4 regions of the Kitasatospora sp. NPDC101176 genome follow, and region 2 is predicted to be linked to each of the others. Evidence: riboswitches for the same ligand, from Rfam matches in the RefSeq annotation. Region 2 holds a riboswitch; each other region holds the start of a gene.
What was found. Region 2 has a riboswitch for cobalamin ahead of ACIRS1_RS26280 (ribonucleoside-diphosphate reductase subunit alpha). Riboswitches for the same ligand answer to the same signal wherever they lie in the genome.
Positions count from the first base shown of each region.

Region 1: it holds a riboswitch for cobalamin, as region 2 does, so the genes downstream of both, metE (5-methyltetrahydropteroyltriglutamate--homocysteine S-methyltransferase) here and ACIRS1_RS26280 (ribonucleoside-diphosphate reductase subunit alpha) in region 2, are expected to answer to the same signal.
Region 3: it holds a riboswitch for cobalamin, as region 2 does, so the genes downstream of both, ACIRS1_RS07660 (prenyltransferase/squalene oxidase repeat-containing protein) here and ACIRS1_RS26280 (ribonucleoside-diphosphate reductase subunit alpha) in region 2, are expected to answer to the same signal.
Region 4: it holds a riboswitch for cobalamin, as region 2 does, so the genes downstream of both, ACIRS1_RS23675 (cobalamin biosynthesis protein) here and ACIRS1_RS26280 (ribonucleoside-diphosphate reductase subunit alpha) in region 2, are expected to answer to the same signal.

Region 1 is NZ_JBIWPA010000029.1:25,596-29,756, reverse strand. It holds gene metE (5-methyltetrahydropteroyltriglutamate--homocysteine S-methyltransferase) at 1-1,218, opposite strand, end outside; cobalamin riboswitch at 1,397-1,600, opposite strand; gene ACIRS1_RS30010 (condensation domain-containing protein) at 2,023-3,453, shown strand; gene ACIRS1_RS30005 (lipase family protein) at 3,635-4,161, shown strand, end outside.
Region 2 is NZ_JBIWPA010000022.1:43,343-47,503, reverse strand. It holds gene ACIRS1_RS26280 (ribonucleoside-diphosphate reductase subunit alpha) at 1-1,497, opposite strand, end outside; cobalamin riboswitch at 1,686-1,850, opposite strand; gene ACIRS1_RS26275 (glycosyltransferase family 39 protein) at 1,892-3,940, opposite strand; gene ACIRS1_RS26270 (glycoside hydrolase family 26 protein) at 3,940-4,161, opposite strand, start outside.
Region 3 is NZ_JBIWPA010000003.1:507,065-511,225, forward strand. It holds gene ACIRS1_RS07655 (hypothetical protein) at 1-649, opposite strand, end outside; gene ACIRS1_RS07660 (prenyltransferase/squalene oxidase repeat-containing protein) at 646-2,214, opposite strand; cobalamin riboswitch at 2,322-2,451, opposite strand; gene ACIRS1_RS07665 (flagellar hook-length control protein FliK) at 2,616-3,095, opposite strand; gene ACIRS1_RS07670 (peptidase) at 3,147-4,161, opposite strand, start outside.
Region 4 is NZ_JBIWPA010000018.1:88,746-92,906, reverse strand. It holds gene ACIRS1_RS23685 (alpha/beta hydrolase family protein) at 1-438, opposite strand, end outside; gene ACIRS1_RS23680 (transcriptional regulator) at 648-1,358, opposite strand; cobalamin riboswitch at 1,655-1,787, shown strand; gene ACIRS1_RS23675 (cobalamin biosynthesis protein) at 1,943-2,923, shown strand; gene ACIRS1_RS23670 (cobyric acid synthase) at 2,920-4,161, shown strand, end outside.

The DNA of each region.
Region 1 (4,161 bases), on a different contig from region 2:
GGCCGGGTCCCGGGTGATCGGGGAGCCGGCGCGCGAGGCGAGGTCGGCGCGGTTGGCGGCGAGGTCGGCGGCGATCGCGCCGGTGCCCTCGCGCAGGCCTCGGGCGAGCAGGGCGGTCTCGGCCGTCTTCTGCCTGGCGAAGGCGAGCCAGCGGGCGATCTGCGGGTCCAGGTCCCGTTCGGCGGTGGCGTCGAGGGGGACGTGCAGCAGCGAGCAGGAGGTGGCGACGTCGACGCCGCCGGCGAGGCCGAGCAGGGTGGCCAGGGTGGCGAGCGACTTCTCCAGGTCGTTGATCCAGATGTTGCGCCCGTCGACCACGCCGGCGACGAGCCGCTTGCCGGGCAGCCCGCCGACGGCGGCGAGGTCGTCCAGGTTGGCGGCGGCGGGGCCGGTGAAGTCCAGGGCGAGGCCTTCGACCGGGGCTGCGGCGAGCACCGGCAGGGCCGCGCCGAGGCGGTCGAAGTAGCTCGCGACGAGCAGCCTGGGCCGGCTGGTGAGGGCGCCCAGCTCACGGTAGGCGCGGGCGGCGGCGTTCAGCTCGGCCGGGGTGCGGTCCTGGACGAGCGCGGGTTCGTCCAGCTGCACCCACTGCGCGCCGGCCGCCTGCAGTTCGGCGAGCAGGCGCGCGTAGACGGGCAGCAGCCGGTCGAGCAGGGTGATCGGCTGGAAGTCCTCGGCGACGCCGGGGGCGGGCTTGGCGAGCAGCAGGTAGGTGACGGGGCCGACCAGCACCGGGCGGGCGTCGTGACCGAGGCCGAGGGCCTCGCGCAGCTGCGCGACCTGGTGGTCCGGGTCGGCGGTGAAGACGGTGTCGGGGCCGAGTTCGGGCACCAGGTAGTGGTAGTTGGTGTCGAACCACTTGGTCATCTCCAGCGGAGCGACCTCCTGGGTGCCGCGCGCCATGGCGAAGTACCCGTCGAGGGGGTCGGCGTCGACCGCGGCGCGGTGGCGGGCGGGGACGGCGCCGACGGCGACGGTGGTGTCCAGCACGTGGTCGTAGAGCGAGAAGTCGCCCGTGGGGACTTCGTGGACGCCGGCCTCGGCGAGCTGCAGCCAGTTCTCCCGGCGCAGGTCGGCGGCGGTGGCGAGCAGGGCGTCGGCGGTGACCGCGCCCTTCCAGTACCCCTCGACCGCCTTCTTGAGCTCCCGGTCGCGGCCCTGGCGGGGGTAGCCGTGGGTGGTGGCGCGGGTTGCCGCGGCTGCGGACTTCGTCGTCAAGGGACTCTCCTTCGCGAGTCTGTCTCCTCTGGTCCCCGGGGACGGGACGAGGGTGCGAAGGGGTGCCCGACCGGGCGCGGCCGCGGGCGCAGGGATGCGCCGGACCCGCCTGGTGTGCACGCCGACCCGCCCACGAGGTCACCGGGATGTCCGCGCGCGATCGGTCGCGTGCGGGCAGTGGCAGGTCTTCGGACTCGCGGGCGCGGCTGCCCTGGTCAGGGCGGTCACCTACTGGCCGTCGCTTCCCAGGCCCGTCCGGGCCCAGTGCGTATGACGGCGGTCGTTCCCACTCACCGCTGCGGGGCAGTCCCGGAATGGCCACGTGAATGGCGTCACCGGGTTCCCTCTTGCGACGCGCCTGCCTGGCGGACAGGGCGAACCAGCTGCCCGGCCAGCCTAGTGCGAACCCGCGGCCGGGGGCGCGGAAATCCCACCACGTGTCCACGGGGTGAGACGTGGCCGGTCCCCCGACGGCACCGGCCGTCGCGGCGGCCGTGGAATCCGCCCACCGCGACGGGCCCGACCGCACTCCGACGCGGCGCTCGACCCGCCGTTCGACCGCGGGTCCCCGCAGCTCCGGCGTGCGCTCGTACGCCGACGGCCCGGCCGTGAGGGGATCCGGCGGGCCGAGCCCGGTCCGCGGACCCGCCGGAGGGCACGGCCCCGGCGGCCGGTCACCGTCACCCGAACGGCGGCTGCCCGTATCCGAGCGCCGGGCCGTCGCGTTGGTACGGCACCAGCTGGTGGGCCGACATCCGACCGCTCTGGTACCACCCGACGACGACAGCGGCAGAAGAGGGCGACATGCTCCAGATCTCAGTCGAGGACTCCGAGATCGGCCCGGGCGAGGCCCACCGGTGGCACCTGGTCCCGTTGACCGGCGGCGACCCCGCCCCGCGCCGGATGACCGGTTACAACCAGGCGAAACATTTCACCGTGGCCCAGCACGCCCAGAGCGTCGACGAGCCGATCCGCTCCTACGTCGCGGCCAGCTTCGAACTGGGGGGCCCGGTCGACCTGGACGCGCTGGCGGCCGCGCTGCTCCACCTGGTGCGGCGTCACGAGGTGCTCCGGGCGGTCTACCAGCCGCTGGGCGGGGACCTCGGCTGCGAGGTCCTGTCGCCCGGGGAGGTGGCCCTCAAGCACGTCTACGCCGGCCCGTTGGAGACGCCCGCGGAGGTCGACCGCCACCTCCACGACGCGTTCAAGGAGGTGGACACACTCTCCTGGCCGCTGATCACCATGGGCGCGGTGGTGCGGCCGGAGTCGACCACCGTCTGGTTCTCCTGCGACCACCTGGTCACCGACGGCCTCTCCAGCGCGATCGCCGTCAACGACATCACCACGGCCTACCGGAGCCTCACCGCGGCCGGAACCGCCACCGGAACCGCTGCCGGACCCGAGGCCGACCGGGTCCGCCCGGCCCGCACCGACGACGCGGCCCAACAGCCCGGCAGCTACCTGGAGTTCAGCCGCGGCCAGCGCCGGGCCAACCGCGCCATGCGCGCCGACGACGCGCGGCTGGACTACTGGCGGGCGTTCCGCGACCGCAACGGCGGCCTCTTCCCCCGCTTCCCGCTCGACCTCGGCGTCCGGCCCGGCCGGCTGTACGCGCCGACCGCCGGCACCGAGCGCCTGCTCAGCGCCCGCCAGGTCGAGGCCTTCGGCACCGCCTGCCGGGCCCGCGGCGGGCGGCTGTCGATGGGGCTGCTCGCCGGGCTGGCGATCGCCCTGCGGCAGGAGGGCGGGCCCGAGGTCTACCGCGGCCTGGTGCCGGTCAACGAACGCGGCCGGGGCGTCTACGCGGAGTCGATGGGGTGGTTCATCAACACCCTGCCGATCGAGTTCCCGGTCGGGCCGCGGGCGGGCTTCGGCGAGGTGCTGACCGCCGCCCAGGACGCCTACGGGCAGCTGCAGGCCCACGCCGGGGTGCACTTCGTGAAGGCCTGGCGGCTGCTCGCCCCCGCCGAGTACGCGCGGCTGCACTACTGGCCGCACGCGGTGAACTTCTACTCCTACATCGACTTCCGCCGGCTGCCCGGTGCCGACCGGCACGCCGCCCAGCGGGCCCGCCTGCACGTCTGGGTCTCGGGCTGCAACGGACTGCTGCAGTGGCTGCACCGCACCGACGACGGTCTGTTCGTCAACACCATCCACGTCGACACCCCGCAGGCCCGGGCCACCAACCGGGCCCTGCTGGACGGCTTCACCCGCGTGCTCACCGACGCCTCCTGACGCACCGGCACGCCCGCTCCGGGCCCCGCCCCTCCGCCCCTCCGCCCCTCCGCCCCTCCGGCCCGCCACCGACGGGCCGGTCCGCCATCCGGCCGCAGCGATTGCCCCGCCCTCCGCACCGAGTGAGCATCGTCACATCAGGTGACGCGGCGTCACCCTGTGCAGCGAGAGGAATCGACGAATGAGGGCATGGCTTCGAGCCGGCGCGGTGGCCGCTCTGCTCACCCTGGTGTCCGCGGGGCAACCGGCCGCGGCCGCGGGCGGCGCGTGGGGGCGCGGCGACGACCACGGCGGCGACACCGCCCGGTGCGCACCGGGCGTCCCGCTCGGTCCGGACGGCCCGGACTTCTACGAGCCGCCGTCCCCGCTGCCGGACGGCCCGCACGGCACCCTGATCTGGGCCCGGCAGGTCCCCGCCCCGGAGCACGCGCACGCCTGCCGGATCCTGTACCGCTCCACCCTCCACGACGGGGCCGCCGTGGCGGTGTCCGGCCTGGTGGTCTGGCCCGACGGCCCCTCCTCCCCCCGCGGCGGGCGCAACGTGGTGGCCTGGGCGCACGGCACCGTCGGCGGCCCCCGCCAGTGCGCGCCCTCGGCCGCACCGGACCCGGCGGTCGACCTGATCGACTACTTCAGCTACCAGAGCCCGTACTCGATCGACGTCGGCATCCCGGCGCTGACCGGCTTCCTGGCCGCCGGCGACGTCGT
Region 2 (4,161 bases):
GGTCGGGTAGAAGTTGATGTCCACCACGCGGTCGAGGAAGGTGACGGCGGTGCGCACGGTGGCGTCCAGCCGCTCCCAGTCCATCGCGCCGAGCAGGTCCTCCGCCGACGCGCCCTCGGCGACGTGCGCGCCGAGGTTGACCGAGCCGAGGTTGCAGACGGCGGTCTCGGAGTCGTCCGTGACCTCCAGGATCTCGGTGCACAGGTTGGAGGAGTGCACCGTGCGGCCGGGCAGCGCGGTCTGGTTGGCGGCGCGGTTGGAGGCGTCCTTGAAGGTCATCCAGCCGTTGCCGGTCTGCGCCAGGGTGCGCATCATCCGGGCGTACAGGGTCTGCGCGGGGATGGTGCGGACGGCCTTGCCGGCCTGCTCGGCCTTGCGGTAGGCCTCGTCGAAGTCGGAGCCCCACAGGTCGACCAGCTCGGGGACGTCGGCGGGGGAGAACAGCGACCAGTCCTGGTTGGCGTTCACGCGGCGCATGAACTCGTCCGGGATCCAGTGCGCCAGGTTGAGGTTGTGGGTGCGGCGCGCCTCCTCGCCGGTGTTGTCGCGCAGCTCGAGGAACTCCTCGATGTCGGCGTGCCAGGTCTCCAGGTAGACGCAGGCGGCGCCCTTGCGACGGCCGCCCTGGTTGACCGCGGCGACGGAGGAGTCGAGGGTGCGCAGGAACGGGACGATGCCGTTGGACTTGCCGTTGGTGCCGCGGATCAGGCTGCCGCGGGAGCGGATGCGCGAGTACGACAGGCCGATGCCGCCGGCGTGCTTGGAGAGGCGGGCGATCTGCGCGTAGCGGCTGTAGATCGAGTCCAGGTTGTCCAGCGGCGAGTCGAGCAGGTAGCAGCTCGACATCTGCGGGTGGCGGGTGCCGGAGTTGAACAGGGTCGGCGAGGAGGTCAGGTACTCCAGCCGGCTCATCAGGCGGTACAGCTCGGCCACCTCGCGCACGGACTGCTCGGTGTCGCCGACCGCCAGGCCACAGGCGACGCGGAGCAGGAAGTGCTGCGGGGTCTCGACGACCTTGCGGGTGATCGGGTGGCGCAGCAGGTAGCGGGACTGCACGGTGCGCAGGCCGAAGTACTCGAAGCGGTCGTCGCCCTGCCGGTCGATCAGCGCGTCGAGCACGGCGGCGTGCTTGGCGACGAAGGCGGCGGTGGTGTCGCCGATCAGGCCCTCGGCGTGGCCGACGGCGATCGAGGCGGCGAACGAGGTCGCGCCCTGGCTGTCGGCCTCGTCGACGATCTCCAGTGCGAGCAGGCGGGCGGCCAGCTTCGAGTACTGGGGGTCCTCGGCGATCATCGACGCGGCGGCGTCCACGGCCAGCCCGCGCAGCTCGGCGAAGTCCGAGCCGGCATGGCGGCCGCGCAGCGCGGCGGCGGCGACATGGCCGGGGTCCACCTGGGGGAGATCGACACTACGGTCGGTGAGCAGCCGCAGCAGCGCGCCGCCGGGGTCGGAGACCGTCGGGGCGGCGGGGGCGGAACCGGAGCCCTGGGCGGGCAGGGTGGCTGAGGCAGCGGTGGTCAAGGCGCTCTCTCCTGGCGGCGATCGGCGGCGGTGATCGGGTCCGGGCCGAACGGGGCAGGGGAGCACGGCGCGTACGCAGGAGTGCGTCGCGCGACGGTGGCGTCCCCGGCCCGCCCGCGAGGCCCGGAAGGTACTGCTCGTGCTGGCGCGGCCTCTGCGGGAGGGCCGTGGCGCACACCGTCGGCAGGTACTCGGACTCGCGGGCGCGGCTTGTCGAGCCGCCCGCACACCGCTGCGGGGCAGTCCCGGACTCGCACCGGGTTCCCCTGCTTTGACAGCAGGAGTGAGCATACATCTAGTGGCGGCTGACTGCGGCGGCACCATATGTTGTGGCCGACGTGTCGTGGGCCACGGCGGGCCCGGTGGCCGTTCAGTGCTTCAGATAGACCTTGTAGGTGCTCGAATCGCCCGTCGGAGAGGTGAACTGGGCGATCAACCGGTAGTGCCCGCCGCTCGCCAGCGCCGTCGCCAGGACGCGGTCCGTGGCGGCCGGGGCGGTGCTGTCCAGGACCACGACGGTGAAGTAGCCGTCCTTGATCGCGGCCGCGCTGCCCTCGTCGCCGTGATGCTCGACACCCGCCGCGTCCCGGTAGTCCGTCCCGGAGCGGGCCGAGGTCCACTGCTCGGGCCGGCTGACGGCGCCGAGGTAGTACTCGGGCAGCCCGTCGACCTCGGTCAGGTAGTGGCCCTGCGGCGTGGCGTGCACCCGTAGGACGGCGAGCAGCCGACCGGAGTCGGGCCCGTTCTGGTAACGCAGCGCTGACTGCTCCAGACCGAGCGCGAGCAGGGCGACCCAGACCAGGATGCCCAGCTGCGGGTGGCGGAAGTGCGCGCCGACCAGCCGGGTGAGGCCGACCCCGGCGAGCGGGGCGGCGAGCAGCATCCCGAAGCCCAGGTGCCGGAACAGCGCCCCCGAGGTGCCCAGCGCCAGGTGGACCGCCGGGACCAGCAGGGCGGTGCAGGTCAGGGCGGTGCCCAGCAGAGCGCGCTGGGCGCGGGTGGTGGTGACGCCGTCGTTCTCCGGCGACTCGAGCAGCTGCTCGCGGCGGGCGTACGCGATCGTGCCGGCCACCGCGAGGACGGTGAACAGGCCGCCCCACTGGACGGTGTTCAGCAGGATCTCGCCGACCGGACGGGAACCCTGCCCGTGGGCCGGGGACCACCCGGCGACCTCGCCGAGCAGTCCGAACGGCAGCAGGGCGCCCACTGTGCCGGCGGCGAGCAGCAGGGCCCGCAGGGCGGCCGGGCCGAGCCGTCGTCGCGGCCAGGCGGTGGCCGCCGCCAGCGCGACCAGCGCGGGCAGCGTGAACACCGCGGAGTACGCGACGGCGCAGGCCAGGGCGGCGACCGGCGCGGCGAGCAGGACGAGGGCCACCGGGCGGCGCGCGGTGAACACCGTGACCCAGGCCGCCAGGGCGACCAGCAGGACGGCGAGCGCCTCGGGCGCGGCGTAGAAGCCGACGACGACGGTCGACTGCACCACCGCGTAGCCGGCGATCGAACAGATCGCCACCCGCTCGTTGAAGAGCCGGCGGGTCAGCGAGTACAGCAGCACCGTGGTGAGCAGGGCGAAGCAGAGGCTGAGCACCCGGGCGCCGAAGATGCCGTTGGCGTCGGCGGCGGCGCCGGCCAACGGCAGGTACAGCTGGGGCGTGCCGGGTATTCGCTCGGCCAGGTGGGTGGTCACGGGGGTGCCGTGCAGCAGGTGGTCGAGCTGCTGGCGGCCGGCCACCATGGCGGCGGCCTCGTCGGGGTGCGCGGCGGCGAGCAGGCGCAGCGAGAGCAGGGCCTGGATGACGAGGACGGCGGCGAGCACGCCGCGGGCGATCCAGCGGCGCCGGGGGCTGGGGGCCGGGTCCCAGCCGATCGCGGGGACCTGCGGGATGGTGTACGGCGCCAGCTCGACGGCCTGGTCGTCCACCGGGCCGGGGGCGCCGGTCGGGGCCACCTGCGGCGGCGCGTCGGACGCATCGGGTCCCGGAACGTCGGGCCCGGAAAGGTCGGGCCCGGGAACGGCCGGCCCGGACGGATCGGTCTCCGGGCGGCCGGGCCCGGGGACGCCGGACGCAGGGACCCCGGACGCAGGAACGCCGGGCCCGGCACCGTCGCCTCCCGCCGCACCCGGCCCGGGCGAGCGGTCGGCGCGGCGGAACAGGTCGGTCCCGGCCGCGGGCGCCGAGGGGGCGGCGTCCGCCGTGGTCGGCGGGTGCCCGCCGCCGTCACGGGTGTCCGCGTCGAGGGCGGCCCGTGCGGCCCGCAGGGCGTGGGCGGCCCGGGCGGCGCGCGCGGCCCGTGCGGCGGCCGGGGCGGGTACGGCCTCGTCCGGCACCGGTACGGGCAGGTGTGCGGGCACCGGCGCCTGTGCGGGCCCGGCGGCCGCGTCGTCCGGGGCGGGGGCGAACTCTGACTCTGCGCTCATCATGGGTTCCGGATGTCGAAGCCGAAGCGGGGGTCGGACACGCGCCGCCTGAAGGCCGCGAGGGTCTCCGGGACGGCCTCGACGCGCCAGTCGGCCCGTTTGACGATGTTGAACCAGACGAAGCCGAGGATGTCGTCGTGCGCCGCGACCCCGGAGAACAGCTGGTCGATGTCCGCGAGCTGGCGTTTGCCCTGTTCCGAGGCGGTCTCGCAGATGAAGAA
Region 3 (4,161 bases), on a different contig from region 2:
CGGCACCGGAACCACCGCTCGACCCGCCCGCGGCGCCGCCGGAAGCACCCGCGGAGCCCTGGCCCGGGTCGGCCGGCTGCCCACCCGGGTCGGCGCTGTGCGCCCGGACGGTGTCCGGCGAGAAGCTCGGACGCCCCTCGGTGCCCTCGATGTCGGTGCCACCGAAGATCCACAGGTCGACGCTGCCCGGCTTCGGGTGGTAGCTCATCGCGCCGAGCTGGCTGTAGGACCACTCGTTCTGGCCCGGATCGGCGTGCCAGTACGACCAGTAGGCGGTGGCCGGCGGCGTGAGGACACACTTCTCCTGGTCCGGGGTCGGGAACTGCTTGCCGCCCTGGTAGCCGCTGTAGCCGATCCGGCAGATGAACGCCGGGCCGTCGTGCCCGGTGCCGGCGGTCTTCCAGCCGCCCTGGTTGAGCAGGGCGTACCCGGTGGTGGGGGTGCTCCCGCAGGAGCGCAACAGCGGGCCGCCCCACCTGCTGAAGTCCACGGCGAGCACGACGCCGGAGGTGGTGGTGCACTGGTCCATCGGCAACGGCGCCGCGGCGGCCGGGGCGGTGTCCACGGCGACGCCGCCGAGGGCGAGGGCCGCGGTCAGCGCCGTCGCCGCGCACAGCCGGCCGAGGCGGGCGCCCGGTCCCCCGGTCATCGGTGACGTCCAGGGGCCGCGGTCCGGCGGCGGCGGGCGACGAGGACGGCGGCGGCGCCGAGCGCGGTCAGCGCACCGGCCCCTGCCGTCAGCGTCAGCGCCTGGCTACCGGTGCCGGCCAGGCTGCCGGAGCCGGTCGACACCGGCACGCCCCCGGCCGGGGCGACACCGGCACCCGCCGGGGCGTCGACGCCTCCGGCCGGACGGACGGTCGGGCCGCCGCCGGCCGCGGGGGTGTCGGTGACCGGGGCCGGTGCGGTGGTGGTGGGCGAGCCCGTCGGGGTGCCGGCCGGGGTGGTCGGCGTGCCCGTGGGCGTTCCCGTCGGGGTTCCGGTGGGCGTACCCGTCGGGGTTCCGGTGGGCGTTCCCGTCGGGGTTCCGGTGGGCGTACCCGTCGGGGTTCCGGTCGGGGTTCCGGTGGGCGTACCCGTCGGCGTCCCCGTGGGAGTTCCGGTCGGCGTCCCCGTCGGCGTCGGCGTCGGTGTGCCCCCGAGGGGGCGGCTCAGCGTGCCGAAGGAGATCCCGGTGGCGCCACCGACCACCTGGGTCGAGGCACGGACGTCCGAACCCTGCTGCCCGGCGGAGGCGACGTTGAACCCGCCGTCGCCGTTCTGCTGCCCGGCGAGGAAGTCGAGCGCTTTGGCGATCTGCGCACCGTAGTCGGCCTTGCGCAGCGTCATGCCCTGGACGGCCAGCGCGGCCGAGTTGGTCGAGTCACCGGCCGCGCCGGGGAAGCCACCGTCGGGCAACTGCCGCGCGGCGAGCCAGCCGAGGCCCTTGTCGACCGCCTGCGCGGCGGCGTCGTCGCCGGGGACGAGGGCGAGGGCCATGACGGCGATCGCCGTGCTGTCGACGTCGGAGTCGCCGGTGGCCGGGATCAAGCTCGGCCAGGAGCCGTCCGGGTGCTGGAGGCCCTTCAGGTAGGCGATCGCGGGGGCGGCGTTGGCGGCGTCCCCGGCGCGGAGCTGGGCCATGACGGCGAGCGCCTGGGAGAAGACGGAGGTGGCGTAGCCGTAGTTGCCGGCGGCGTCGCAGCCGGTGTCGGCGTCGGCCTTGGTGCACACCATCGCGGCGAGGGCGGCGATCAGGTCGTGGCCGCCGAAGTTCCGCGGGTCACGGCCGACGACCTCGGCGAGCAGCGCCTCCTTGCCGATCGACCCGCCGCCGGCGTACTCGGTGCCGATCGCGGTCCAGTCGTCGACGGTGCGCTCGCTGGCGTCCTTGCCCCGCTGGTCCAGGAAGTCGACGATCCGGCGCAGCGCGGCGTCGTCGGTGCCGGTGGCGGCGAGCGCGTAGGCGCCGTCGATGGTGAGTCCGAAGTCGGCGAAGGCCGGGAAGCCCTCGTAGTAGTGACCGCCGACCAGGCGGGACGGGTCGGCGAGGTAGGCGGCGCCCCTGGCGACGTCCGGCGTCCGGCCCGCGGCGGGGACGGCCGCCCCGGCGAGCGAGACGGCGGGCCGACCGAGAAGCGCAGCGCCGCAGGCGGTGACCGCGAGCGCTGCGGCGGCCAGCAGGGACGCGGTGCCCCGGCTCCTGTGGCGCGTACGACTGCTGCTGACCCTCACCGGCGTCTCCCTGGTCGGTCGACGCGGGGCGCAACGGCGCAGCCGACGGCTGCCGGTGGAGCGCGCAGCCGTCGGAACTGCGTCGTAGTCCGCGACGACGCGAGTGCTCTCTGAACAGACCTCGGTTCAGGCATTCCGGCTCATCCGCCCTGGGCGGATCTACGGTTGCGGGTCAGCGCCGGAGTTGGACCGGCTTCCCCTGAGGACCGAGGTGAAAAACCGGTTCATCAGACCATGTCAGCGGAGTGGGAGTCAACGCCCCGTCAGATGGTCCGCTCACCTGACGGGACGGGCCGCGCGGATCAGGACGGCCGGGCGCCTCCTGCCGCACCGCAGGGCGTGCCGGAGCTGCCGGCACCCCTCCCCGCGGGGCTCCGGGTGCCGGCGGGTGCCTCCGGACGTCAGGGCGCCGTGATACCCGGCTGGGCGCCGGCGCCGAAGGACCAGCCCTCGACGTCGCCGGGGGCCGGGTTGTAGCTGCCCGCGCCCAGGCTGCTGTACGACCAGGGCCCGCCGTGCTGGGCGTGCCAGTAGGACCAGTAGGCGCTGCCGGTCGGGTTGGTGCAGGTGGCCGGCAGCGCGTTGATCTTGCAGACGAAGCCGGGGAACCGCGGGTGGAAGGCGTACGTGAATCCGGCGCCGGTCAGCGCGGCGAGCCCGGTGGCCGGATCGCCGGGTGCGCAGCCGGTCTCGACGCCGCCGCCGACGGCGGTGAAGTCGACCACGACGGTGACGCCGGTGGTGCCGCTGCAGGCGGCCGCGTGGGCCGCGGGGGCCTGGACGGCGGAGGCGCCGAGCAGGCCGGCGGTGAGGGCCGCGGCCGCGGCGATCGAGCCGAGCGTGCGGCGGGCCGGTCTGGCCGGGGTGAGGGTGTCGGTCATCGGAACTCTCCTCGTGGGCTCAGGGATTCGGTGGCTCAGGAGTTCGGTGGCTCAGCGGGCGGCCGGCGCCGGGCAGGCCAGGGTCGGGGCGGCCGGGCGCGCGCCGGCGGCGGAGAGGGTGGCCAGCGGGGTGCCGGCGAGGCCGAGCGCGGCCTGCGCGGTGGCCCGGGCGCCGTTGGCCGGGTTGAAGCCGGTCGCGTCGTAGGCGACGGCGCCGCGGACCGCCGGGTCGGCGGAGCAGCCCTGCTGGAACTTCACCAGCCGGCTCCAGCCCTTCAGGCCGGCGCCGAGGCGTCCGCCGGCCAGCAGCGCCTGGGTGGCCAGGCCCGTGGTGTTGGCGTTGGAGGCGGTCGCCCCGGCGGCCGCGAAGCCGCCGTCGGCGTTCTGGTGGGCGGTGAGCCAGCCGAGGCCCGCGTTCGCCTTGGCGGTGCGGCCGGTGGCGGCGAGGGCCTGGGCGGCCAGCGCGGTGGCGTCCGGGTCGCTGGTGCAGATGGTCTGGCCGAAGGAGACCGGGTAGCCGCCGTCCGCGCACTGGCTGTTCGCCAGGAAGTCGACGGCCGCGTCGGGGGCGCCGCCGGGGGTGCGGTGCAGGGCGATCAGGGCGAGCGACTGGCCGAAGGCGTTGCTGTAGTCGCCCCACTGGGAGCGGTCGGAGAAGCGGCCCTCGGCGGTCTGCAGGGAGCGCAGCCGGGCCGGCAGGTCGACGCCTCCGAAGGCGGTCGGGTTCGCGCCGCGGACCTCGGCGGCGAGCAGCAGCTTGGCGGTGGCACCGGCGTAGGCCTCGGTGGTGCCGTCGCCGAGGTAGCCGCCGAGGATCTCGGGCTTGGCCAGCCAGGCGGTGGCCCGGGCGGCGGCCTCGTCGGAGCCGTGGGAGGCGGCGAAGGCCAGCACGGCGTCGACGGTCAGGCCCTGGTCGGGGTAGGCGGTGCCGTTGAACACGGACTCGAAGTGGTCGCCGTCGACGAGCTGGCGGGCCAGCCAGCCGCCCGCGGCGGCGTCGGGGCGGATCGTCGGGGCCGCGGTCGCGGCGGGTGCGGCGGCGGGTGCGGCCTGGGCGGCGGTGGCG
Region 4 (4,161 bases), on a different contig from region 2:
GTCGAGGAACCAGACCGGCAGCGCGCCGAGCTCGCCGTCCGCGGCGGTCTCGCGGTACGGGAGGCCGAGCGCCGCGGTCGGGTCGCCGAGGTGGACGCGCGGGGTGAAGCGGACCTCGGTGCCGGGCGTGAGGGTGCCGCGGTCGGCGCGCAGGAGCTTGCGGGTCACGCCCTGCTCGTCGCTGTGCAGGACGTCCTCGACGACGGCGTGGCCGTGGTCGTCCCACTCGACCGCCCAGCGGCCCGGGCGCAGGCTCGCGGGGCGCCGGGTGAAGGTGATCCGGCCGGCCGCCAGGCTCTGCACCAGGACGGGGCCGGAGCCCTCGACGGCGGCGGCCGGGCGGACCGTCCGTTCGGAGGCCCGGCGGCCGATGACCAGGACGGCGGCCCCGGCACCGACGGCGGCGGCGGCCACGACGGCCGCGGTTCCCCAACGCATATCGCTCCCCGCTCTGACGGTCGGACGGTCTTGGACCGGACGGTGTTCGAGCACCAGTTCACCGGGAGGGCGGCCGGGCGGCCACCGGGCTGGGCCGTCCGGGGCACGGCGGGGCGGCCGGCGGGGGTGTGGGCGGCGGGCGGGAGGCGGGCGGGCTGGAGGGGTACGGGCGGCGGTTCGGCGCGGGCGGGCGGGGGCGGGCCGCGGCGTCAGACCGGGATGTCGGTCCGGCGCCGCCCGAGCAGCTCCCAGAAGCGCTCCGCCAACGGCTGCTCGCGGACCGGGTCCGGCGCCGCGGCGGCCGGGGAGCCCCAACTGCCGCTGCCCCAGTGGGAGGAGACCTGGTTCTCCTGCTGGAGGGCCGTCAGCACGGCCGCCAGGTCGTCCTCGTGGACCGGCACGATACGGGCGACGGCCCGGACGTGGGCCTGCCAGCGGCCGTCCACGCACTGGCGCAGGCACCGGTCGAGCTCCTCGCGGCGGCCGGTGACGTCGACGAGCTCGCGCAGCCGCAGGCCGAGCACCTGGGCGAGCGCGTGGGTCTGGGCCTCGTCGCCGTCCCACCGGCCGGTCAGCTCGGCGTCCTGGTAGCGGCGCAGGGCGACCCCGATCCGGCGGGCGGCGGCGTCCTGGTGGAGTTCGCGGGCGACCCGGAAGTCCCGCAGCCGGGTGGGGCGGGTGCCCATCAACTGGACGGCGGGGCACCAGAGCGCGCGGGCCAGCGCGATGAACTCCTCCTCGGTCGGCCGCAGCTCGCCGCTCTCCCAGGCGAGGACGTGGGTGGGCAGCAGGCGGACGCCGTGCGCGGCCATCCCGCCGACGACCTGGTCGGGGGTCAGGCCGAGGCCGGCCCGGTGGGCTCGGGCGGCGCCCGGCGAGAACGGCACCGGGGGCAGGGCGGGGGGCTGTCTGCGTCGCATGGGAACGAACGGTAGGTGCGGGTGGCGGCCGGCCCCAGCCGCCGAACACACGAAGCGGCCCTGGAGGTCCCTACGGACCGCTGGACGATCGCACAGGGTGTCATGCCCCTGCGGGCGGGCGGATCGGAGGTACCGACGGAGGTGCCGGCGCGGGCCCCGCCGCCCGTCGCCGCCGCCCGGCCGGGAGCCCGCGGGCGCCCCGCGGCCCCCGGTCCCGTGTGACCAACCCCTCCGTGACCTCGGTTGACTCCCGGTTCGGCCGCGTGATGGGATCCGGGGGCCAAACGGAGGCATGCAGAGGAAGCCGGTGCGAGTCCGGCGCGGTCCCGCCACTGTCACCGGGGAGCACGCTCGGCAGGTTGCCACGGCGCGCCGTCAGAAGCCGCTGGAAGGCCCGGGGGTGCGTCCGACCCGGAAGCCAGGAGACTCTCGCCCCCGCTACGTCGAGCCAGGGCGCGGACCCTGAGTGAGGACACGCACGCGATGCAGGCTGCCCCGCCCCGCCGGACCCGACGCTGCCTTCCGCCACACCCCCCGGTCCCGCCGCACCCGGCCGCCGCCCCCGCGAACCCGCCGCACCCGACGTGCGCCCGCTGACCCGCGCGGCGGCGTTCGCGCTGGGCGCCCTCGCGGGCTACGCCGCCGACGCCCGCTACGCCGACCCCCGCCGCGGCCACCCGGTGGCCGTCTTCGGCTCCGCCGCGGCCCGGCTCGAGCGCCGGCTCTGGCGGGACGACCGGGCGACCGGCGCCGGCTACACGGCCCTGTGCGCGGGCACCGTGGCCGCCGCCGCGGTGGCCCTGGACCGCACCGCGGGCCGGCGCCCGCTCGGCCGCGCGGCCCTGGCCGCCGCCGCGACCTGGACGGTGCTCGGCGGCACCTCGCTGACCCGGGAGGCCCGCACCATCGGCCGCTCGCTGGCCGCGGGCGACCTGACGGCGGCCCGGGCCCGGCTGCCGCACCTGTGCGGGCGCGACCCGAGCGCGCTGGACGAGCAGCAGATCGCCCGCGCGGTGGTCGAGTCGGTGGCCGAGAACACCGCCGACGCCGTCGTCAACGCGCTCGTCTGGGGCGCGCTGGCGGGCACGCCGGGGCTGCTGGCGTTCCGCGCGGTGAACACCCTGGACGCCATGGTCGGCCACCGCTCGCCGCGCCACGCCCGGTTCGGCTGGGCCTCGGCCCGGCTGGACGACGTGGCGGGCTGGCCGGGCGCCCGGCTGACCGCCCTGCTGACCGTCGCCGCCGCGCCGCAGCCGCGCACCGCCTGGCGGGTCTGGCGCCGGGACGGCTCGGCGCACCCGAGCCCGAACGCCGGCCAGGCCGAGTCCGCCTTCGCGGGCGCGGTCGGCGTCCGGCTGGGCGGCACCCTGCAGTACGGCGAACGGGTCGAGCACCGACCCGTCCTGGGCGCCGAACTGCGGCCGGTCACGGTGGACGACATCGAGCGGGCCTGCGTGCTCTCCCGGCGGGTGGGCGCGCTGGCCCTGGGTACGACCGTGGCGGGGCACGTCGCACTGCGACTGCTGGCCGGCCGCGGAAGCAGAAGCGGAAAGGGACGGGCATGAGCAACGCGCTGCTGGTCGCAGGGACGACCTCGGACGCGGGCAAGAGCGTGGTGACGGCGGGCATCTGCCGCTGGCTGGCCCGCCGCGGGGTCGCGGTGGCGCCGTTCAAGGCGCAGAACATGTCGCTGAACTCCTTCGTCACCGCCGACGGCGCCGAGATCGGCCGGGCCCAGGCGATGCAGGCGCAGGCCGCCCGGGTGGAGCCGGAGGCGGCCATGAACCCGGTGCTGCTCAAGCCCGGCGCCGACGGCCGCAGCCAGGTCGTGCTGCTCGGCCGGCCGGTCGCCGAGGTCGGTGCGCTGGACTACCGCGAGCGCAAGCCCGTCCTGCTGGAGCGGGCCCTGGAGTGCCTGGCGGACCTGCGCCGCCGCTACGACGTGGTGGTCTGCGAGGGCGCCGGCTCGCCCGCAGAGATCAACCTGCGCGACCGGGACATCGCCAACATGGGCCTGGCCACCGCGGCCGGACTGCCCGTGGTGGTGGTCGGCGACATCGACCGCGGCGGCGTCTTCGCGGCCATGTACGGGACGCTGGCGCTGCTGTCCGCGGAGGACCAGCGGCACGTGGCCGGCTGGTTCGTCAACAAGTTCCGCGGCGACGCCCGACTGCTCGCCCCCGGGCTGGAGATGCTCCACGGGCTGACCGGCCGCCCGGTGCTGGGCACCCTGCCGATGCTGCCGGGCCTGTGGCTGGACGCCGAGGACTCGCTGGACCTGTCGACCGTGGTGGACCGGGTGGACGGCCGCGGCCCGCTCGGAGCGGACGTGCTGCGGGTGGCCGTGGTGCGCTTCCCCCGGCTCTCCAACTTCACCGACGTGGACGCGCTCGCGCAGGAGCCGGGCGTGCTGGTGCGCTGGGCGACCCGGCCGGAGGAGCTGGCCGACGCCGACCTGGTGGTGCTGCCCGGCACCCGGGCCACCGTCGCCGACCTGGCCTGGCTGCGCGAGCGCGGCCTGGAACCGGCGCTGAAGGCCCGCGCGGCGGCCGGGCTGCCGGTGCTCGGGGTCTGCGGCGGCTACCAGATGCTGGCGGGCTCGATCGTCGACGAGGTGGAGTCCGGGGCCGGCGAGGTCGCCGGTCTCGGGCTGCTGCCGACGCGCGTGCGGTTCGGCGCCGAGAAGGTGCTCGGCCGGCCGGTCGGCGAGGCGTACGGGCACCGGGTCGAGGGCTACGAGATCCACCACGGGGTGGTCGAGGTGGAGGGCGGCGAGCCCTTCCTGGACGGCTGCCGGGTCGGC